Linked DNA regions of Kordia antarctica. Each later gene encodes a partner of the first gene's protein in a complex. Links are inferred from orthologs where the notes say so. Each region holds a gene or a part of one and is shown on either strand. Other genes may lie near its edges.

What was found.
Region 2: the proteins of secY (region 1) and secA are in contact, whole or in part, in a crystal structure (PDB 3DIN), measured with the Thermotoga maritima proteins. The link is inferred for Kordia antarctica from one-to-one orthologs. Residues at the interface, in WP_004081795.1 of Thermotoga maritima: Glu108, Gly109, Glu110, Glu111, Ala236, Glu237, Arg238, Arg239, Ile240, Thr241, Ile242, Gln243, Tyr244, Ala245, Arg246, Arg247, Val248, Thr249, Gly250, Arg251, Arg252, Val253, Tyr254, Gly256, Ala257, Ser258, Thr259, Tyr260, Leu261, Pro262; in WP_004082002.1 of Thermotoga maritima: Glu261, Ala262, Arg263, Lys300, Ala301, Arg302, Thr303, Ile304, Ile305, Leu323, Tyr324, Asp325, Pro326, Val329, Ser330, Tyr333, Ile336, Lys340, Phe345, Val349, Glu363, Phe364, Tyr374, Ser375, Gly376, Gly377, Glu393, Ile395, Thr482, Ser483.

Annotation. Positions count from the first base shown.
Region 1 is NZ_CP019288.1:2,265,931-2,275,205, forward strand. Bases 1,002-3,935 are described here. They hold secY (preprotein translocase subunit SecY), read right to left. Parts: upstream 3,172-3,935; coding sequence 1,831-3,171; downstream 1,002-1,830. Other genes in these bases: rpsM (30S ribosomal protein S13), read right to left, coding at 1,024-1,398; ykgO (type B 50S ribosomal protein L36), read right to left, coding at 1,401-1,517; infA (translation initiation factor IF-1), read right to left, coding at 1,613-1,828; rplO (50S ribosomal protein L15), read right to left, coding at 3,187-3,639; rpmD (50S ribosomal protein L30), read right to left, coding at 3,655-3,834. In the rest of the region: rpsD (30S ribosomal protein S4), read right to left, coding at 1-448; rpsK (30S ribosomal protein S11), read right to left, coding at 534-923; more of rpsE, read right to left, coding at 3,936-4,371; rplR (50S ribosomal protein L18), read right to left, coding at 4,378-4,728; rplF (50S ribosomal protein L6), read right to left, coding at 4,738-5,280; rpsH (30S ribosomal protein S8), read right to left, coding at 5,299-5,697; rpsN (30S ribosomal protein S14), read right to left, coding at 5,760-6,029; rplE (50S ribosomal protein L5), read right to left, coding at 6,032-6,583; rplX (50S ribosomal protein L24), read right to left, coding at 6,586-6,897; rplN (50S ribosomal protein L14), read right to left, coding at 6,911-7,279; rpsQ (30S ribosomal protein S17), read right to left, coding at 7,282-7,539; rpmC (50S ribosomal protein L29), read right to left, coding at 7,558-7,749; rplP (50S ribosomal protein L16), read right to left, coding at 7,763-8,182; rpsC (30S ribosomal protein S3), read right to left, coding at 8,203-8,928; rplV (50S ribosomal protein L22), read right to left, coding at 8,938-9,275. UniProt on the Escherichia coli protein: The central subunit of the protein translocation channel SecYEG. Consists of two halves formed by TMs 1-5 and 6-10.
Region 2 is NZ_CP019288.1:659,874-673,837, reverse strand. The notes cover bases 5,090-9,004. They hold secA (preprotein translocase subunit SecA), read right to left. Parts: upstream 8,659-9,004; coding sequence 5,290-8,658; downstream 5,090-5,289. Other genes in these bases: IMCC3317_RS02915 (DUF2795 domain-containing protein), read right to left, coding at 8,730-8,951. Outside these bases: IMCC3317_RS02950 (hypothetical protein), read right to left, coding at 1-633; IMCC3317_RS02945 (hypothetical protein), read right to left, coding at 1,016-1,951; peptide-methionine (S)-S-oxide reductase MsrA, read right to left, coding at 2,295-2,954; IMCC3317_RS02935 (DUF6249 domain-containing protein), read right to left, coding at 3,287-3,637; IMCC3317_RS02930 (RNA polymerase sigma factor), read left to right, coding at 4,040-4,624; IMCC3317_RS02925 (hypothetical protein), read left to right, coding at 4,608-5,000; IMCC3317_RS02910 (cob(I)yrinic acid a,c-diamide adenosyltransferase), read right to left, coding at 9,080-9,655; IMCC3317_RS02905 (hypothetical protein), read right to left, coding at 9,639-9,785; IMCC3317_RS02900 (hypothetical protein), read right to left, coding at 9,782-9,937; IMCC3317_RS02895 (class I SAM-dependent methyltransferase), read right to left, coding at 9,941-10,756; IMCC3317_RS02890 (DUF4352 domain-containing protein), read left to right, coding at 11,078-11,506; IMCC3317_RS02885 (O-methyltransferase), read right to left, coding at 11,532-12,296; IMCC3317_RS02880 (ABC-F family ATP-binding cassette domain-containing protein), read right to left, coding at 12,318-13,964. UniProt on the Escherichia coli protein: Required for protein export, interacts with the SecYEG preprotein conducting channel.

The DNA.
Region 1 (9,275 bases):
CTAGAGATTTAGATTTTACTCTTACTCCAACTACATCACCTGGTTTAAGGCTGTAAGAAGGAATGTTTACTTTTTCTCCGTTTACAGTAATATGACGATGCGATACTAATTGTCTTGCTCCGCTTCTTGTTGGTGCAACTCCCATTCTGTAAACTACGTTATCTAAACGAGATTCACATAATTGTAAAAGTACTTCACCAGTAATTGCTTTACTCCTGTTTGCTTTTTCGAACAAGTTTCTGAACTGACGTTCAAGAATTCCGTACGTGTATTTAGCTTTTTGCTTTTCCATCAACTGGATTGCGTATTCGGATTTTTTTCCTCTACGTCTGTTGTTTCCGTGTTGACCTGGAGGATAGTTTCTTTTTTCAAAAGATTTATCTTCTCCAAAAATTGCTTCTCCGAATTTACGGGCAATTTTAGTTTTAGGACCAGTATATCTTGCCATTTCTAATAGTTATTTATGAGAGTGATGTATGAATTAAGGCTTTCTCCTTCGATAATCGTTAATCTCTCAATGAAAATTAATTTAATTATACTCTTCTTCTTTTTGGAGGTCTACATCCATTGTGTGGTAATGGAGTAACATCGATAATCTCAGTTACTTCAATTCCTGCGTTGTGGATGGTTCTGATAGCAGATTCTCTACCATTTCCTGGACCTTTTACATAAACTTTTACTTTACGTAATCCTGCTTCATGAGCTACTTTAGATGCTTCTTCCGCTGCTGTTTGCGCTGCGTAAGGTGTGTTCTTTTTAGAACCTCTAAAGCCCATTTTCCCTGCAGATGACCAAGAAATTACATCTCCTTTTTTGTTTGCAAGTGATATGATGATATTGTTGAAAGATGCAGTTACATGCGCCGCTCCAACTGCGTCAACTATTACTTTACGTTTTTTCGTACTTTTGCTAGATTTTGCCATACTTTTTTTAGTATTTAGATTTTAGTAGTTAGTAGTTAGATTCTTTATAATTAAATAATAGTTCTTACTACTCAATACTAATTACCAACATCTATTTTAATTATTTAGTTGCTTTTTTCTTGTTAGCAACAGTTTTTCTTCTACCTTTTCTTGTTCTAGAGTTGTTCTTAGTTCTCTGACCTCTTAATGGAAGTCCAGATCTATGACGAATTCCTCTATAACAACCGATATCCATTAAACGTTTGATGTTTAATTGAACTTCAGTACGTAATTCACCTTCAATAGTAAAAGATCCAACTGCTTCACGAATTCTTCCGATTTCGTCATCAGTCCAATCAGATACTTTAGTATCTTCACTTACTTTTGCTGTAGCTAAAACTTCTTTAGATCTACTTCTACCGACTCCAAAGATGTAAGTCAGTGCGATAACACCTCTTTTGTGTTTTGGAATGTCTACTCCTGCGATTCTTGCCATAACTATCCTTGTCTTTGTTTAAATCTAGGATTCTTTTTATTGATTACGTATAATCTTCCCTTACGACGCACAATTTTGCACTCGGGACTTCTCTTTTTTATTGATGCTCTTACCTTCATAAGTTTATTAATTTAATGATTGAAAATTAAAAAATTAAAAAAATTCATTACGAATAATCTTGTTCAATCTTTCAATTCTTGAATCATTTAATAGATTAATATCTATAAGTAATTCTTGCTTTTGTTAAATCATACGGACTCATTTCTAACTTCACTTTATCACCAGGTAATAATTTGATGTAATGCATACGCATTTTTCCTGAAATGTGAGCCGTTACGATATGCTCGTTTTCTAATTCTACACGGAACATAGCATTTGATAATGCTTCAATGATTGTTCCATCTTGTTCTATTGCAGCTTGTTTAGCCATAATTATGCAACTACTTTACGGTTTTTACCAGTTTTCATTAAACCATCATAATGTCTGTTCAACAAGTATGAGTTTATTTGTTGCATAGTATCAATGGCAACTCCTACCATAATTAGCAACGATGTTCCTCCGAAGAATAATGCCCAACCTTGTTGAATTCCTAATATAGTCCCAACAACTGCAGGGAATATTGCGATCAATGCTAAAAAGATTGATCCAGGTAACGTAATTTGAGACATTATCTTGTCTAAGTATTCTCCAGTTTCTCCGCCAGGGCGAATTCCCGGAATGAATCCTCCACTTCTCTTCAAATCATCTGCCATTTTATTAGTAGGCACTGTGATTGCTGTATAGAAGTATGTAAATATGATGATTAGGAATGCAAATAAAACATTGTACCATAATCCAAATACATCTTGAAAGTTAGATATCATCCATTGTCCAACAGATGAATCTGTTCCAAGACCTTTTCCAAGTGCTGCAGGCACAAACATCAAAGCTTGCGCAAAGATGATTGGCATTACACCAGATGCATTTAATTTTAATGGAATAAATTGTCTTGCTCCAAAAACATTCTTCTCATATCCACCAGTTGCAGTTCTTCTAGCATATTGTACAGGTATTTGGCGTACTGCCATTACCAACATGATACTAGCCATAATAATAGCTAACCATATTACAATTTCTATAAGGATTAACATTGGTTTTCCTGAGTTAGAAACAAATTCTTGCACGAAAGCTTTAGGCATGTATGCAATAATTCCAACCATAATTAATAATGAGATACCGTTACCAATACCTTTGTCTGTAATTTTTTCTCCTAACCACATTGCAAAAATTGTTCCTGTGACAAGGATGATTACAGAAGGAATGATAAAGTCTAATCCTTTACCTATTGTAAATGCTTCAGGTGGAACTCCTAGTTGTCCTAATCCCCATAAGTAGAAAGGTGCTTGCACCAAACAAATAACGATTGTTAACCATCTAGTAATCTGAGTGATTTTTTTACGACCACTTTCTCCTTCTTTTTGAAGTTTTTGCAGGTAAGGAATCGCGATTCCCATCAACTGAACTACAATAGAAGCAGATATATATGGCATAATTCCTAATGCAAATACAGATGCTTGAGCAAAAGCTCCTCCAGTAAACATATTTAATAGACCACCAAGTCCATTATCAAAATTACCAGCAAACTCAGCGCCAAGCTTTGTATAGTCCATACCTGGAAGACATACTTGTGCACCAAAACGGTACACTAATAAAAGTCCTAGTGTCACTAAAACTTTATTTTTTAGTTCTTCTATGCTCCAAATATTTTTTATTGTGTCAATAAAATTTTTCATGCTTCTATGTACAAATTATAAAGTTACTGCTTCTCCTCCTGCTGCTTCGATAGCTGCTTTAGCTGAAGCTGTGAATTTGTGTGCTGTAACTTTTAATTTTGATTTTAGTTCACCTCTTCCAAGGATTTTTACCAAATCATTTTTTCTAGCTACTCTATTCGCTACTAATACTTGTAAATCGACAGTATCTGTGATTTTACCTTCCTCTACCATTTCTTGTAGTCTATCAAGATTTACACCTTGATATTCTTTACGATTGATATTTGTGAAACCAAACTTAGGAACACGTCTTTGCAGAGGCATTTGACCACCTTCAAATCCAATTTTCTTTGAATAACCTGATCGAGATTTTGCTCCGTTGTGACCTCTTGTCGAAGTACCACCTTTTCCAGAACCTTGTCCTCTACCTACTCTTTTGTTATTACTTTGAACTGAACCTTCAGCTGGTTTTAAGTTATTTAACTCCATAACTAGTTGTTATTTTTAAGCTTCTTCAACAGAAACTAAATGTTTAACTTTATTTACCATTCCAAGGATATTTGGTGTAGCTTCATGTTCTACAACCTGACCGATCTTTTTAAGACCAAGCGCTTCTAGTGTTCTCTTTTGATTTTGAGGACGACTAATTTTGCTTCTTACTTGTTTTACTTTGATTTTTGCCATTTTATCCTTGATTTATCCTTTAAATACTTTTTCTAAAGAAACTCCTCTTTGTTTTGCAACAATACCTGCATCTCTTAATTGTAATAATGCATCAAATGTTGCTTTTACTACGTTATGCGGGTTAGAAGAACCTTGAGATTTAGATAATACATTGTGAACTCCGACAGCTTCTAATACTGCACGCACAGCTCCACCTGCAATAACTCCCGTACCGGAAGATGCTGGTTGAATGTATACTCTAGCTCCACCATATTTACCTTTTTGTTCATGTGGTAATGTACCTTTTTGCAAAGGAATACGTACTAAGTTTTTCTTAGCATCTTCAATTCCTTTTGCAATAGCTGTAGCTACGTCTTTAGATTTTCCTAAACCTTGTCCTACGACACCGTTTTCATCTCCAACAACTACAATCGCTGAGAAACCAAAGGCTCTACCACCTTTTGTTACTTTAGTAACACGTTGTACTCCTACCAAACGATCTTTTAATTCTAGTCCACTTGGCTTTACTAATTCTGCGTTTTTGTATTTCTGATACATAGTTTCTTAGAATTTAAGTCCTCCTTCTCTAGCACCTTCTGCTAATGATTTTACTCTTCCGTGGTATAAATATCCACCTCGATCAAATGAGATTGTTTCGACACCGGCTTTCAACGCTTTTTCAGCAATTGACTTCCCTACTAAGGAAGCAGCTTCTGATTTTGTATCAGCTTTGATATCTTTGTCTCTCGATGATGCTGCTGCAATTGTTTTGCCATCTACATCGTTAATGATCTGAGCATAAATTTCTTTATTGCTTCTAAAAACAGATAATCTTGGTCTAGCTTCTGTGCCACCAACGATTTTTCTAATTCTGTTTTTGATTCTCTGTCTTCTTTCAGTCTTTGATAATCCCATAATTAATTATTAAGCTGATTTACCTGCTTTTCTTCTTAATACTTCTCCAACAAATTTAACTCCTTTTCCTTTGTAAGGTTCTGGACTACGGAAGCCACGGATTTTAGCCGCTACTTGCCCTACCAATTGCTTATCAAAAGAAGTTAATTTTATAATTGGGTTTTTTCCTTTTTCAGATATTGTTTCAATATTAACTTCTGGAGCTAAATTGAGAACAATATTGTGAGAAAATCCTAGAGCTAGTTCTAGTCTTTGTCCTTGGTTACTTGCTCTGTATCCAACTCCAACTAGTTCTAATTCTTTTGTAAACCCTTTAGAGACACCTTCAACCATGTTGTTGAGTAATGCTCTATATAGACCGTGTTTTGCTCTATGATCTTTGCTTTCAGATGGACGTTCTAGTACTAATTGACCTTCTTCTTGTTTAACAGTGATACCGTCAACTTGTTGTTTCAATTCTCCTAGTTTACCTTTTACGGTTACTTGACCTTCTTTTATATCTACAGTAACTCCTGCTGGAATACTTACTGGGTTTTTACCTATTCTTGACATTTCTGTTAGTCTTTTTAATTAGTAAACGTAACATAAAACTTCTCCACCAACATTTTCACGTTGAGCTTGCTTTCCTGTCATTACTCCGTGAGAAGTTGACACAATTGCAATTCCCAATCCGTTTAATACTCTTGGAAGTTCCTTAGTTCCAGCATACTGACGTAAACCTGGCGTACTGATTCTTTGAATTTTCTTGATTACAGGATCTTTGGTCATCTTATCGTATTTTAATGCGATTTTGATGTTTCCTTGAACTTTTGAATCTTCAAACTTGTAGCTTAAGATAAAACCTTGATCAAATAAGATCTTAGTTATTTCTTTTTTTAGCTTAGAAGCTGGAATTTCCACAACTCTGTGTCCTGCACTACTAGCGTTTCTAACTCTAGTTAAATAATCCGCTATTGGATCTGTATACATATTTATTAATTTGTGGTTTTGGTTTTCAATAAAAACATTGAACCTGAAACCAATTTATATTTTTACCAACTTGCTTTTCTAACTCCAGGTATTAACCCTTTGTTAGCCATTTCTCTGAACATTACACGAGAAAGTCCAAACTGACGCATATATCCTTTTGGTCTTCCTGTAAGTTTGCAACGATTATGCATACGAACTGGAGAAGCATTTTTCGGCAACCTTTGCAATGCTTCGTAATCTCCAGCTTCTTTTAAAGCTTTTCTTTTCTCAGCATATTTAGCAACCGTTTTTGCTCTTTTCACCTCGCGGGCTTTCATTGATTCTTTAGCCATAATTAGTTCTTTTTAAAAGGTAAACCTAGTTCAGTTAATAATGATTTAGCTTCTTTGTCTGTTGACGCAGAAGTCACAAATGTAATATCCATACCAGCAATTCTGTTTACTTTATCGATATTTATTTCTGGGAAGATAATTTGCTCAGTAATTCCTAAGTTATAATTACCTCTTCCATCAAATCCATTTGCTTTGATTCCACCAAAATCTCTTACACGCGGTAAGGCTGAAGTAGCCAATCTATCAAAGAACTCATACATTTGCTCTCCTCTTAACGTAACTTTCACGCCAATTGGCATTCCTTTACGTAATTTGAACGTTGCAACATCCTTTTTAGATAAGGTATGAATAGCCTTTTGTCCTGTAATTTTCCCAAACTCCTCAAGAGCATGGTCAATTAATTTCTTATCAGCTACAGCACCACCAACACCTCTACTCAAAACAATTTTTTCAAGTTTTGGCACCTGCATTACGTTATTGTAACCGAATTCTTCTGTAAGAGCTTGGATAACTCTATCCTTGTACTCTTGTTTTAATCTTGGAATATAAGCCATAACTATAATACTTCATTAGATTTTTTAGAAAACCTTACTTTCTTATCACCTTCCATTCTGTAACCAATTCTTGTTGTTTCTCCTTTTGAAGTCAACAAAGATAAGTTAGATATTTGAATAGGCGCTTCTTTTTTAACGATTCCACCTTGAGGATTTTGAGCACTAGGCTTTTGATGCTTAGATACCATGTTTACTCCTTCAACAATCGCTTTGTTCTTTTCACGAAGAATAGTTAGCACTTTACCTTCAGACCCTTTATGATCTCCAGCTATTACTCTTACTGTATCTCCTGATTTTATCTTTAGTTTTGTCATCTTAAATAATGTATTAAAGCACTTCTGGTGCTAATGATACAATTTTCATGAATTGCTTATCACGAAGTTCTCTAGCAACTGGTCCGAAAACACGTGTTCCTCTCATTTCCCCTGTTGGGTTTAAAAGTACACAAGCGTTATCATCGAATCTTATATAAGATCCATCTGGCCTTCTTACTTCTTTCTTAGTACGTACAACAACTGCTGTAGAAACTTGTCCCTTCTTAACACTACCGTTGGGAGTTGCATCTTTTACAGTTACAACAATTTTGTCTCCTACAGAAGCGTACCTTCTTTTAGTTCCGCCTAATACACGAATAGTTAAAACTTCTTTAGCTCCCGTGTTATCTGCTACTTTTAATCTTGATTCTTGTTGTACCATAATTACTTAGCTCTTTCAATGATTTCAACTAATCTCCAACATTTGGTTTTACTCAATGGACGTGTTTCCATTATTTTTACTGTATCACCAATGTTGCAATCGTTCTTTTCGTCGTGCGCAACGTATTTCTTTGTTTTTAACACGAACTTTCCGTACATAGGATGCTTTACTCGTTTAACTTCGGAAACCACTATTGATTTCGTCATTTTATCACTGGTAACAACACCTATTCTCTCTTTTCTTAAATTTCTTTTTTCCATCTGTCAGTAGAATTCAATTTATTGCAATTCTCTTTTAGTTAGTTCAGTAGCTACTCTTGCAACTGTTCTTCGTACCGAACGCAACTGAATTGGATTATCCAAAGGAGACATAGCATGCGCTAGTTTCAAGTCAGAATGACTTTTCTTAAACTCCTTTAATTTCTCTTGTAACTCAGCTACAGATAATTCTTTAATTTCTGATTGTTTCATAACTTATTAAAAATTAAGCTTCGAAATCTCGAGCTACAATAAACTTAGTTTTAACTGGTAATTTTTGAGCTGCTAAGCGTAATGCTTCTTTAGCAACTTCCATAGGAACTCCTCCTACTTCAAAAATAATTCTCCCAGGTTTCACAACAGCTGCCCAGTATTCTGGCGCACCTTTACCTTTACCCATACGTACTTCAAGCGGCTTCTTTGTAATTGGCTTGTCTGGAAAAATCTTAATCCATAATTGACCTTCTCTTTTCATGAAACGAGTTGCCGCAACACGGGCTGCTTCAATTTGACGAGATGTCAAAAAATTTGAATCTAATGATTTAATACCAAACATACCGTTAGAAAGTAAGTGACCTCTACCAGAGTTCCCTTTCATTCGCCCTTTCTGTACTTTACGATATTTTGTTCTTTTTGGCTGTAACATTTTTCTTTAACTTTAAAAAATTACTTTCTACGACGAGGTTTTCCTTTTCCACCTGAGTTATTATTTCCACCTTTTCCAGATTGCTTTTTAGCCATCCCTACTAATGGAGATAATTCTCTTTTTCCATAGACCTCACCTTTCATGATCCACACTTTAACTCCTAATCTACCGTAAGTAGTATGAGCTTCATGAAGTGTGTAATCGATGTCTGCTCTGAAAGTTGACAAAGGAATACGACCATCTTTATAAGATTCCGATCGTGCCATTTCCGCTCCGTTTAATCGGCCAGAAATTTGCACTTTAATACCTTCTGCATTCATACGCATTGCAGCAGCAATTGCCATTTTGATAGCTCTTCTATACGAAATTCTGTTTTCGATTTGACGCGCTATACTAGCTGCAACTAAGTTTGCATCAAGTTCAGGTCTCTTAATTTCAAAGATATTGATCTGCACTTCTTTACCAGTAATCTTCTTAAGCTCTTCTTTCAACTTGTCTACCTCTTGACCGCCTTTACCAATAATGATACCTGGGCGAGCCGTCGTGATAGTAACGGTTACAAGTTTAAGCGTACGCTCGATGATTACTCTAGAAACACTAGCTTTAGATAAACGAGCATGGATATACTTTCTGATTTTATCGTCCTCAGCAAGTTTATCTCCATAGTCATTACCTCCGTACCAGTTGGATTCCCATCCTCTGATGATACCAAGGCGATTTCCGATTGGATTTGTCTTTTGTCCCATACTTCTATCTTAACTTTGTGTATTATTATTAGCTCCTAACACCAATGTAACATGGTTGGAACGCTTTCTTATTCTATGTGCACGACCTTGAGGTGCTGGACGAAGTCTTTTTAACATACTTCCACCATCAACTCTGATCTCTTTTACAAACAATTCAGCTTCTTCAACGCTAGCATCTTCGTTTTTAGCTTGCCAGTTTGCAATAGCAGACAATAACAATTTTTCTAAACGACGTGACGCTTCTTTTTGACTGAATTTCAATATATGAAGCGCTTTTTCTACTTTAACACCTCTTACTAAATCCGCTACTAAACGCATTTTTCTTGGTGAAGTAGGGCAGTTATTCA
Region 2 (13,964 bases), 1.6 Mb from region 1 along the record:
TTCTTCCAACGAATACCAAACCGCTTTTGTGTAATAATCCTTTTTGACTTTAGCTTGAAACGGCTGAATATATTGTGTTTGATAGGTGTTAAAAAGTGTTACAGCTTCATTAAAAGACAAATAACCATTTGTTGATAATACTAAGTTTTCATCATTTTGCGAGCTATTTTGCAATTCTAAAGAAGAATTAATATGTTTAAATGTTAGAAATTTTCCGTTTTCAATAGTGAAAGATTCTTGATAATCTAGCGTTACATTTCGTGTAGACGGCATTAAAAACGTTGTTCTTTTGCCATTTGCATCAGTGCCAAAAATAAAACTGAGACCTGTAATCGGAATGTTTTTAGAAACAGCTATAGTTTCTAAATGATTGATATAAGTATCTAAAGTTTCAAGTTCAAAATGAATTGCTTTGTCTTTAAACGTAGTTGTTGATTTCCCAATTTGAGAAAGTCGCGTGCTGTGATCGTTCTGAAAAAGTGTGGCTGCATCTACGTTAGAAATAATCTTTGCAGGTATTTCTAACGCTGAATCGAGTAGTTCTTCTTCGTGTTGGTTATGTGTATTACAACTTAGGAAAAGTGTCGCACAGACAAGTCCTAAAGAAGCAAATGATAACATTCTTTTCTTCATGGTGGTTAGTTTTTGATATTAATAATTGATATGAATTATGATTCCACTTTTCAGCAGAATTGATTCAACGTACGGTTTTGAGTTCGTCTTTACAGACTTCTCATACTTGAGTTTTATTAAAAATTGCGACTTGGAGGTGTAATTACTATTTAAAAGTAATAAAAAGATTCTACCGATTTGAAGAAGATGTGTATCTGTCGTTTTTTTATGTGTAATTGTCATCAAAACGCACACTTTCAATTTATAGATATCAGAAAAATGAATCGTATGTAAAATTAGAATTAGGCATTCTGTTTGTAGAAAGATAGACTAAAGTACTCGAAGCAAAAAAACCGACAAGGTGAGTTGTCGGTTTTGAACTTTTATATAATTATTTTCATTGTTAATGATGACCTCTTGGTGGCGGTGGAGAGAGTTCTCCAATATTAAAAGTTAAACTTCCATCCATATTTTCATCACTTTCTTTCGCAATAAAACTATTTTGAGCAAAACCTTTCAATGATTCCCCTTCAACATTAATAATAGTTTGTCGTTGCGTACTTGCTGCTAAGAAAACAGTTTGTGCATTTGATTTCAATTCCAGACTAGCATCATTATTATACACACCAAAAAAGACATCAATACCTGTAATTGCTAAATTATGATTCGTAGATTTTTTCTTTAGATAGTCAATATATCCTTTAATTTCTTCCAACGAATACCAAACCGCTTTTGTGTAATAATCCTTTTTGACTTTAGCTTGAAACGGCTGAATATATTGTGTTTGATAGGTGTTAAAAAGTGTAACAGCTTCATTAAAAGACAAATAACCATTTGTTGATAATACTAAGTTTTCATCATTTTGCGAGCTATTTTGCAATTTTAAAGAAGAATTAATATGTTTATATGTTAGAAATTTTCCGTTTTCAATAGTGAAAGATTCTTGATAATCTAGCGTTGCATTTCGTGTAGACGGCATTAAAAACGTTGTTCTTTTGCCATTTGCATCAGTGCCAAAAATAAAACTGAGACCTGTAATCGGAATGTTTTTAGAAACAACTATAGTTTCTAAATGATTGATATAAGTATCTAAAGTTTCAAGTTCAAAATGAATTGCTTTGTCTTCAAACGTAGTATCTTCTTTTCCAATTCGTGTTAATCGTGTAGTTTGATCGTTTTGAAAAAGTTTCGCCGCTTGTGTATTGGAAATTATTTTCGTAGGAACTTCCAACGCTAAGTCTAATTGTTCTTCTTCTGCTTGGTTTTTTGTTTCGCAACTCAGGAAAAATGTAGCACATACAAGTCCTAAAGAAGCAAATGAGATCATTTTTTTCTTCATAATTTAAAAGTGTTTAATTCGTTAAAATTGAAAAAACGCGTTTTCTGTATGTAATTACTTTCTAAATGTAAGAAAAAGATAATGATTCACAAACTATTTTTTGTAAGCGTTGCATATTCTTTGTGAGCGTTGTGTTTTTGAACTTGAACTTGAATTTGAATTTGAAATGGAAGATGCTTAAATATCGAATATCAATCAAAGAATATCGAATGTTGAAGTTTTTTTAATTTGAGACTAAGTTAACGTATAAAAAAAACCGACAACTAACGCTATCGGTTTATACTATAAATTATGGTTTCGCAATCATTTTTCAATCATTGAATACTTCAATCTTTCAATCAAACTAATGCGCATCTTTTTTCAATAATTCTGGAAATTTCTTTTGAAAACGCTTTAATCTCGGGACAGAAACACCTCTGATATATCCATTATTCGGATTGTTTGCTTCGTAATCTTGGTGATATGCTTCTGCATCGTAAAAAGCAGTGTATTTTGTTATTTCTGTAGTAATTGTTCCGCTGAAAACTTTATCCGTTTTTAATTTTGAAATGTAATCATCTACGATTTTTTTCTCTTTAGAATCTTTATAAAATATAGCCGAACGATATTGTCTACCAGCATCCGGACCTTGTCTGTTCAGCGTTGTTGGATCGTGCGAACCAAAAAATACTTTCACTAAAGTTTCATATGAAACGACTTTTGCATCATAAAATACTTTTACCGCTTCCGCGTGATCTGTTCTTCCAGCACTTACCAATTGATAATTAGCAGTTTCCGCTTTTCCGCCAGCATAACCAGAAACAACTTCTTTCACGCCTTTTACGCTTTCAAAAACAGCTTCCACACACCAAAAACAACCGCTTGCAAAATAGGCAGTTTCATACTTTGCCAAATCTTGTTGTGTCATTTTTTCTTTGTGTACAGCTTCTTTCGATGTTGTATTTGAGTTGCAACTTAATGTAAAAAAGAGTACGGTTATAAAAGTTAGAGATATCGATTTCATGTTAATTATTTTTTATCTAAGTCGAATCAAAGGTAAAAACTTACGGAACGACTTAAAATTTGGGTTACTTTTAACATCTGTAAAGATACGAATTCTGGTATTTCAGATTGTTTGAAACGTCATTACGAACGATAGTGAAGTAATTTGTATGTAAAAGATTGCTTTTGCACCTTGCAAAGATGAAAGTTTTTCAATTCTTAAATCTTTCAATAATATAAGGTAGACTGAGGTTTTCTCGAAGTCTACTCAAAATGAAAAAACGACTGCGAATCCGAAGATAAACAATCGTTTAGTGTAATTAACTAACTGCGCTTTTTGACTGATGAAATCAATTATGCATTCTCGACTAGTTTTTTCGTTAAGAAGAAACCAGTGAATAATGAGATTCCGCCAACTAAGAAAATCGTTCCTGGAAATGCTACACTTTCATGTAAACCGAAAGAAACATGCATCATATTTCCAATAAAAATGCCTAATCCAATTCCCATCATCAAAACGGCAAGATTCAATACCAATACTTTCCACGTTGGTGTTAATGATTTTTTTGAGCTGAAAAAGATAGAAGCATCAGCTCCTTTTTCAATCAATGCTAAACGTTCTTTGTTTCTTGACGAAATGTACAAATAGTAGATTCCGAAAATGACTCCCAAAATTGCTGGCATTATAATTACTTCTGATCCCATAATGAATTGTTTTTTAAAGTTTAGTTTTTGTATTTGCCCATTATGACGAATGGTTTTTTGTTTTGGTTACAGAAAATGTGAAATTTTTTTGAAATGATAAATTATTAATGATAAATTTTAAATTAAAAAGTAATTTCACATGAACACATGAACACATGAACACATGAACACATGAACACCGAATAACGAATAACGAATAACGAATAACGAAATTTAAAATGTAAAAGTAAATTTTAACTAATAATTACCAACAGAAAAACAAATCAACAAAACGCGAATTAACAAATAGCAAACATCCTAAAACCTAACACCCAAAACCCAACTACCTAATAAAACCCAACTACCAAATAAAAAACCCAAAAAACTGTAACCAATCAAACAAAGCAATCGTCTTAACAACAAATGACTCAAAAAACCGACCAAGACTGTATTCTTGAAATTCGTGCAGGAAACGTGAATGCGTATGCGATGCTTGTGACTAAATATCAAACTATGATTTTTACGTTGGCGATGCGTATGGTAGGAAATAGGGAAGATGCGGAAGAAGTTGCGCAAGATACATTTGTGAAAGCATACAAAGCATTAGACACGTTTAAAGGAACGTCTAAATTTTCTACGTGGCTGTACAGAATTGTCTATAATACGAGTTTGGATTGTATTAAAAAGAACAAAAGAGTCATTTACTCAGAACATATTGATGAAATTCACGAAAGTGATATTGGAACAATGCAAGATGCACTAAGTTATATAGAAGCGAAAGAGAAAAAGCAAACTATTGAAAAAGCATTGTTACAGTTGCCTGAGGATGAGCGCGTGTTGTTAACGTTGTTTTATTTTGAAGATTTATCATTGAAAGAAATCTCGGAAATTGTTAAAATATCGTATGATAATGTAAAAATCAAATTACATCGCAGTCGAAAAAAATTATATCATATCTTGAAAAATGTTGTAGAACCTATATATTTGAGTCATGGAAGTAGAAAATAAAAAATTAGATCAATTCACAAAAGATGTCATCCAAGAAGCTGGATTGACAACACCTTCCATAGATTTTTTAGCCAAAGTCATGGCAGAAGTTTCCAAAGAAAAAGTTTCGGTAAAAGTCTACAAACCATTAATAACCAACGTTGGTTGGATGCTTATTGCGTCATTATTCTTCCTATTCACGTTTGTATTGACACGCTTCTCGCTTGGTTTTTCTGTTCTTGGCGATTGGAATTTAGCTGGTTTATTCGTCCAAAAATATAACATCACATTCTCCGTTCCGAATACATATGTGTATTGCACAGTTTTCTTAGGAATCTTCGTTCTTATTCAAATACATATTATAAGCAAACGTTTTTCGAGAAGTTTGGAGAGTTGACTTCGAGTACCTCAGTCAACGCTTAGATTGCTGGACTTGAAACGTCATTGCGACCTCGTGCTTGACACGTGGGAAGCAATCTGTTAAACTACAAACAGATTACCACAAGTTTTTTCATTTCAACTCAGCTCAATGTAAACAAAACACTCGCAAAGACGTAATTTTTCAATCATTTAATCCTTTAATGTTTTAATCAAAAAAACTCCCACGTTTCCATGAGAGTTTTATATAAATTATATATCAGTACACTGAGGCTTGGCTCAGCGCGAACACTGAGGCACTCGAAGTGTTATTCCTCAACAATAACCCATTGTCCTTTAGAAATCAACGGTTCAGCTTGTTTATACTTTACAGTTTTGTTTTCACCAGTCATTACATTTTTGATGGTAACACGTTCGTTACGACCAATTTTTGGCTTATCGCGAACAATGGTTTCTGTAACTTGGGGACGTTTTTGACCAGATGATTGCATTGCTTGACGATTTGCCGCAGATTTTTCATCACTGTTCAATACTTCTTCTTTCGAAGTTGTATAGTTTTCTTTTCTACGTTTTTGCTCACGTGCTTCTTGAACTTTGTTTGGATCATTATTTTCTAATTCTCCTTTAAACAAGAACGATAAAATTTCACGATTTACTTTATCAATCACACCTTTGAACAATTCAAAAGCTTCAAATTTGTAAATTAATAACGGATCTTTCTGCTCATGCACAGCCAACTGAACTGATTGCTTCAATTCGTCCATCTTACGCAAGTGCGTTTTCCAAGCATCATCAATAATAGCCAACGAAATATTCTTTTCGAAATCCGTCACCATTTGTTTTCCTTTAGAATCGTATGCTTCTTTTAAATCACTGACAACATTCAATTCTTTTGTTCCGTCAGTAAACTTAATAACAATGCGTTCGTATTTGTTATCTGGATTTTCATACACTTGCTTAATTACTGGGAAAACTGCTTCCGCGTTTTTCTCCATTTTAGCATTGTAGTGTTTGAAAGCTGCCGTATATACTTTACCAATGATTTCTTGCTCCGTCATTTTTTTAAATTCGTCTTCCGAAATTGGACTTTCGATAGAGAAGTAGCGAAATAATTCGAATTCAAAGTTTTTATAATCGTTAGCGGCTTTATTTGTTTGCGTAATGATTTCGGTAGTGTCATACACCATATTCGAAATATCTACCTTTAAACGTTCTCCATGTAACGCGTGACGACGACGTTTGTATACAACTTCACGTTGTGCATTCATTACATCATCATATTCTAACAAACGCTTCCGAATTCCGAAGTTATTCTCTTCCACTTTTTTCTGCGCGCGTTCAATAGATTTTGTCATCATGGAATGCTGAATTACTTCACCTTCTTTTAATCCCATTCTGTCCATCATTTTAGCAACTCTTTCAGAACCAAATAAACGCATCAGGTTATCTTCCAAAGAAACATAAAATTGTGAACTTCCTGGATCTCCTTGACGACCAGATCTACCTCGTAACTGTCTATCTACACGACGAGAATCATGACGTTCTGTACCAACAATGGCTAATCCGCCAGCAGCTTTTACAGCGTCACTCAATTTAATATCCGTTCCACGACCTGCCATGTTTGTTGCAATCGTAACTTGTCCTGGTTCTCCAGCTTCCGCTACAATATCTGCTTCACGTTGGTGTAATTTTGCGTTCAATACATTGTGCGGAATTTTACGAATAGAAAGCATTCTTCCTAGTAATTCCGAAATTTCAACCGAAGTTGTACCAATTAATACAGGTCTTCCTTGTCTAGACAATTCAGTTACCTCATCAATAATGGCATTGTATTTTTCACGTTTTGTTTTGTAGATTAAATCTTCTTTGTCTTTACGTGCAATAGGTCTATTTGTTGGAATTTCAATAACATCCAATTTATAGATTTCCCATAATTCTCCTGCTTCCGTTACTGCCGTTCCTGTCATTCCTGATAGTTTACGGTACATTCTGAAGTAGTTCTGTAAAGTTACTGTTGCAAACGTTTGTGTAGCATCTTCAATTTTTACATTTTCTTTTGCTTCAATCGCTTGGTGTAATCCGTCAGAATATCGACGTCCGTCCATAATACGACCGGTTTGCTCATCAACAATCTTCACTTTGTTGTCCATTACTACGTATTCTACATCTTTTTCAAAAAGTGTGTAGGCTTTTAGTAATTGACTTAAGGTATGAATACGTTCACTTTTAACTTGAAATTCACTAAATAATTTTTCTTTTAGCTCAATTTCTTTTTCTTTTTCGAACTCTTGTGCTTCAATTTTGGCAATTTCTCCACCAATGTCAGGCATTACAAAGAAATCTGCATCATTGCTTCCGCCAGATAAATATTCAACACCTTTATCTGTTAAATCAATTTGATTGTTCTTTTCTTCAATCACGAATAATAATTCTGCATCAATTTTATGCATTTCGCGATTGTTGTCTTGCATATATGTGTTCTCTGTTTTTTGGAGTAATTGTTTTACACCTTCTTCACTTAAGAACTTTATTAATGCTTTATTTTTAGGCAAACCTCTAAAAACTCTTAACAATAAGAATCCACCTTCTTTGGTTTCACCGTCTTTAATCATTTTTTTAGCTTCCGCCAAAACACCTGTTAAATACTGACGTTGTTTGGTAACTAAATCAGCAATTTTAGGTTTTAATTCATCAAATTCATGTAAATCTCCTTGCGGAATTGGGCCAGAAATAATTAATGGCGTACGAGCATCATCAACTAATACAGAATCGACTTCATCGACAATGGCATAATTGGGAGCACGTTGTACCAAATCATTTGGCGAATGCGACATGTTATCACGCAAGTAATCGAAACCAAATTCATTATTTGTTCCGTAGGTAATATCAGCGGCATACGCTTTTCTTCTCGCTTCAGAGTTTGGTTGATGATAATCAATACAATCAATCGTAAATCCGTGGAATTGGAATATTGGCGCCATCCACGCGCTATCACGTTTTGCTAAGTAATCATTCACAGTTACCAAATGCACACCTTTTGCAGGCAATGCATTTAAGTATACAGAAAGCGTTGCAACCAACGTTTTTCCTTCTCCTGTTTTCATTTCTGCAATTTTACCTTGGTGCATCGTAATACCACCAATTAATTGCACATCATAGTGAATCATGTCCCAAGTGACTTGCTTTCCAGCGGCGTCCCAAGAGTTTTGCCAAGTAGCGTTGTCGCCATCAAGTGTTACATAATCGTGATTTCCAGATAATTCTCTGTCATACGGAGTTGCCGTAACAGTAAGTTCCGTATTATTTGTAAAACGTTTTGCCGTTTCTTTAACAACTGCAAATGCTTCTGGTAAGATGTCAAATAAGACAGCTTCCGTAATTTCGTATTCTTCGTTTCTAAGATTGTCAATTTCTTGATAGATATCATCTTTACGTTCGATATCAGAAATTGTTTCTGCTTCTTCTTGTAAAGAAACAATCTTCGCATTATTTTCTTTGCACGCTTCCGCGATTTGTGCCTTAAAGTTTGTTGTTCGAGCCCTAAGATCATCAAGAGACAATTGTGATAGTTGTTGCTCGTGTGATTTGATTTTATCAATAATAGGCTGTAAGCCCTTGATATCTTTCTTGGATTTGTCTCCAACAAACATTTTCAACATTGAATTTAAAAAACTCATGGTTTTATGTGGTTTTATATTAAACCAAAAAAAAGCCTCAATATGGAGACTTTTTCCTAGTTTAACTTGTTTTAATATTCATCTTCGTTCCAGAGATAATCATCATCTGTAGGATAATCTGGCCAAATTTCTTCGATAGATTCGTAAGTTTCCCCTTCATCTTCAATAGATTGTAGGTTTTCAACAACCTCTAAGGGAGCACCAGTTCTAATTGCATAGTCAATCAACTCATCCTTTGTAGCTGGCCAAGGAGCATCACTTAAGTGAGACGCCAGTTCTAATGTCCAATACATATTTTTTGATATTAATTTTTTGCAAAAATAAATTTTTAAATGAAAAAGTCAAGTAAAAAAATCATTATTTATACATTATTTTTAAGAACGTTTTTTTAAGGACATGTAATCCCTTAGTTTTTAAATGATTACGAATTTTTTTTAGGAACCCATTTTATTTCATTTGCTTGAAGATCATTCGACAACTTCCGTGCCAATACAAAAAGGTAGTCAGAAAGGCGGTTTAAGTATTTCAACGTATTTTCGTCAAAAGGCTCTATTTCGTAAAGTGCTGATGCTAAACGCTCTGCTCTGCGACATACACAACGTGCTATGTGACAGAATGACACAGTTTGGTGTCCGCCAGGCAATACAAAGTGTGTCATTGGCGGCAACGCATCATTCATCGTGTCCATTTCACGTTCTAAGACTGCAATGTTATCTTCTGAGATTCTATTGATGTTCAATCGGTCTTTTCCATTCTTCAATGTCGCCTTTTCAGGATCGGTTGCTAAAACTGCACCAACGGTAAATAGTAAATCCTGAATGTCCATCAATACATGTTGATAGTGTTTGTTAATGTCTTGATCGCGAATTAAACCAATATGTGAATTCAATTCGTCCACAGTTCCATAACTATCAATTCGGATGTGATGTTTCGGAACACGTGTTCCGCCAAATAGGGCAGTAGTTCCTTTATCTCCGGTTTTAGTATATATTTTCATTGTTTTTGTCTTCTTTTTCTTTTTTATCAAAATGATCTTTCAATTTCTTTCGTGTTTTCACATTGCTTAGATACACAAATATGAATCCAATGAGAATAGCAAATAGAAGTTTCCAGTGGATAACAATCATTTTTCTTGCCTTTTTTCATCTTTTTTGTGCGAATCTAAAAAAGCACGATTTTTACGACTGCTATTGCGTTTTTTATTTTTTCGTGTATTCACAAGTAATAATGGCGCCAATACGCCAACAATGACTATAATAACAATTAATTCGGTGCTCATTTGTTAGCTATTTTGTTTCATCAACATCGTTAAATGCATGCACTTATACAAACGTTTATCGCTTGTTTGCGATTGTTCCCAATCGTTTTGATGCAACTTTTTAATGTAATTTAATTTTTTATCTGCGCTCATCGGAATGAGATTTAAGAAAAACGCCCATTTCGAACTTCCTAAAATTGCTCTGCGTTCAACGACTTTAAATTCTGTATGAAAGCGTTTTACAGTTTTCTTTGAAAAAGGCCATTCCCAATCGGCATCTGATTGAAAAGGTCTGTATATTCCACGAATAATTCGCAACGGCAAACTTGTTTTTAACGGATCATACGAAATGAGTTTTCCGTCAGAAGCTAATTTTTCTTTTAGTTTTCCAAATAACATGTCTAAGCTTTCAAAATGATGCAACACGCCATATGCGTAAATGATGTCAAAATCTTTCTCTATAAATTCTGGCGATAGAAAATCAACTGCTTGCGCTTCTGCATTTGGGAAGTCTTTTAAACGCTCGTTTAATTGCCCAATTGCTTTATCGCTCAAGTCAATTCCCAAATATCGTTTAGAATGTTCGGCTAAGTATAAACTCAAGTGATTTCCTGCGTAACAGCCTAAATCTAAGACTTTTTTATCCGACAAATCGCCCAACCAAACTTTATGTTTTTCATACACTTGTTCGTTGATTTGCAGTTCTTTTCTAAAATCCGATAATAATTTATTCCGCATAAAAGACCAAACTTTCGTTGCAAAATTCTTCTTCTTTACATTGTAGAATTCCTTCTGCTTTTTGTTCGTCTCTAATACTTCTTCTAATTGTGTGTTACTCATTATATTGATCTTGGGACATGATAATCACTTCAAAATTAACTAAAATTAATAGCTTTTTGATGAATATTTGATAAGTATTATTGTAATTACTATAAGTTCGATACAACAAATATTCTTTTTTTTACGGAATCAGTTCTTTTTCATTAAAAATCTTATATCTCTTGGAGAGGATTTAGAAAACGATCCGGCTGAATGATAATCACGAAAAAGCAATATATAGCCTCTACTTTACAGCGAATTTTCCTTTGGTTCGTTTTCTTTTTATTAATTTTGATCTAGCTAACTCAATTAATCATACACGAACATGTTGGCACATAAATTATGAAAACATTTATTACGATATTATTTTTAGGAATTTACTCAATTTCTTTCGGTCAAGAAATTGAATTGAAAGATTTGAATGTGGAAATTATAAAAATAAATGATGTTTCTTCTGCCTTTGGGTCAAATTCATTTAATACAGAGCCTGCCAAGCAAGCAAAAAAAGGAATGACTTTTATAATGGTAAAATTGAAACTTAAAAATGAGGGTGAAGAAAGTTTAAAAGTGAATTTTAATGCGTTCAAAATGACAGATGATGAAAATAATAAATATGAATTCTCATTCATGTATGGAATTGGGCTTCCAAGTAAAAAAATCTTAAAATTGAAATCAGGAAAAAAAGTAAGACGAACTATTTATTTTGAATTTCCACAAGGAAAAGAGTTGAATGAGTTGATTATCGGAAAAGTGAAGTATAGTCTGAAATAATATGATTAGATAACAAGAATCCATTTTACACACGCACCACAAAATGTTCTTTTTCTTGTTCTTTTCGAAAGAATACAAATCCCCAAAAAAAAGTGTCAATTGTTACCGTAACTTCTGGATGATTTTTGATAATCTCCCAAGCTTCTGACATTTCTTTACTCCAATGAATATCATCAAAAATAAAAACCGAATTGTTGTGTGCCGTTTTTAGTAATTGCTCAAAATAATGCAACGTTGCTTCTTTTTGATGATTTCCATCAAAATAAACCAAATCATACTTTTGATCGGCTATTTTCGGAATTGATATTGAAAACTCGCCCACATACATTTTTACATTTGAGAGTTTATATTTTTCGAATTGTTTCTGTGCGATTGCTGCTGTTTCAGGACAACCTTCTAACGTAAAAACTTCGTTCGCTTCCGTCATGGAAATAGTTGCCAATCCTAACGAAGTTCCTAATTCTAGACTATTCTTAATATTGAAATAGGAGATGAGTCGCGCTAACAATTTTGCACGTTTTAATGTAATTCCTGCATTTTTTGCAATAGCAGAAATTTTCCGTTTATTGGATGAAAAAACTCTGCTTCCTGCGCCAAAATCTTTAATTTCTATTTCTGTGTGATTGTTTAAAAGTTCGTTGCGATACCTTTCAATAGTTTGATAAATTTCTTTCGATTCCGTATCGTAGAAACATTTCGTCACCAAATCATACACAAAAGGCGAATGCACGCCATGTTCGTTGGTCGATTTTATCAAAAACTTAAAATATGCAAAGATTTGATACCACATAAGTTTATATCATTACTAAAATTACGCTTCCATTATTGCAGCTAATTCAAACCAACGTTCGGTTTTTTCTTCCGAATCCTTGATTATTTTCTGCAACTTCATTGACTTCTCTTGAATTTGTTCTTGCGACAACTCGCCTGAAACAAATTCAGCTTCTATTTTCTCCTTTTTTTCTTCCAAACGCTGAATGTCTTTTTCCAAACGTTTGTATTCTTTTTGTTCGTTATGCGTCAATTTTTGCGTGGTATCATCTTGTCGCCACGATTGTTTTTCTTTCTTTTCCGTAGCTTTCGTTTCAGGCTCCGAACTGTCTTCGTAAGTTCTGAAATCTGAGTAATTTCCGGGGAAATCTTCAATGACGCCATCTCCTCTAAAAATAAATAAGTGATCTACAATTTTATCCATAAAATATCTATCGTGCGAAACCACTAATAAACAACCGGGGAAATCGAGCAGGAAACTTTCCAACACATTGAGCGTCACAATATCTAAATCGTTGGTTGGCTCATCAAGAATTAAAAAGTTAGGATTTTGGATCAAAACGGTACATAAATACAAACGTTTTAATTCGCCACCAGATAGTTTTTCAACAAAGTCATATTGACGTTTTCTGTCGAACAAGAAACGTTCTAATAATTGCGCTGCCGAAATTAATTTTCCTTTTTTCAAAGGAATGTATTCGCCATATTCTTTGATAATATCAATTACTTTTTGACCTGGTTTCGGATTGATTCCACTTTGTGTGTAATACCCAAATTTGATCGTTTCGCCCACAATTACTTTTCCAGCATCAGGCTTTAAACGACCTGTAATCATATTTAGAAATGTAGATTTTCCAGTTCCGTTTTTTCCAATGATACCAATACGTTCACCTTTTTTAAAGACATATTCAAACTTGTCTAATAAGACTTTATCTTGAAATGATTTAGAAATATTATGCAACTCCAGAATTTTACTTCCAACACGTTCCATATTGATTTCCAATTGCACTTCGTGTTCGTTACGACGTTTGTGTGCTTTTTCTTTGATATCGTAAAAATCGTCAATTCTAGATTTCGATTTTGTAGTTCGTGCTTTTGGCTGACGACGCATCCAATCGAGTTCTTTTTTGTATAAATTCTTCGCTTTTTCTACCGAAGATTGTTCCGCCTGAACGCGCGCTTCTTTTTTATCTAAATAATACGAATAACTTCCTCTGTAATTATATAATTGACCATTTTCGAGTTCCACGATTTCATTACAAACACGTTCCAAAAAGTAGCGATCGTGCGTAACCATGAAAAGCGTAATGTTTTCTTTTTTGAAATATTCTTCTAGCCATTCAATCATCTCTAAATCCAGATGATTTGTGGGTTCGTCCAAAATTAATAAATCGGGTCTGTTGATGAGAACTGTTGCCAAACCAAGGCGTTTTTTCTGTCCACCAGACAAATTGCCTACTTTTTGATGTAAATCTTCTAGCTTTAGCTTAAATAAAATTTGCGTGTATTGCGTTTCAAAATCCCAAGCATTGTGCGCGTCCATCTTTTCAAACGCTTTTTGGTATGCTTCTGCATCATCAGGTTTTAATAATGCCGTTTCATAATTGGAAATAATTTCCAGCAATGGATTGTCTGAAGCGAAAATAGTTTCCTCCACAGTTAAATTCTCATCCAAATTTTCTTTTTG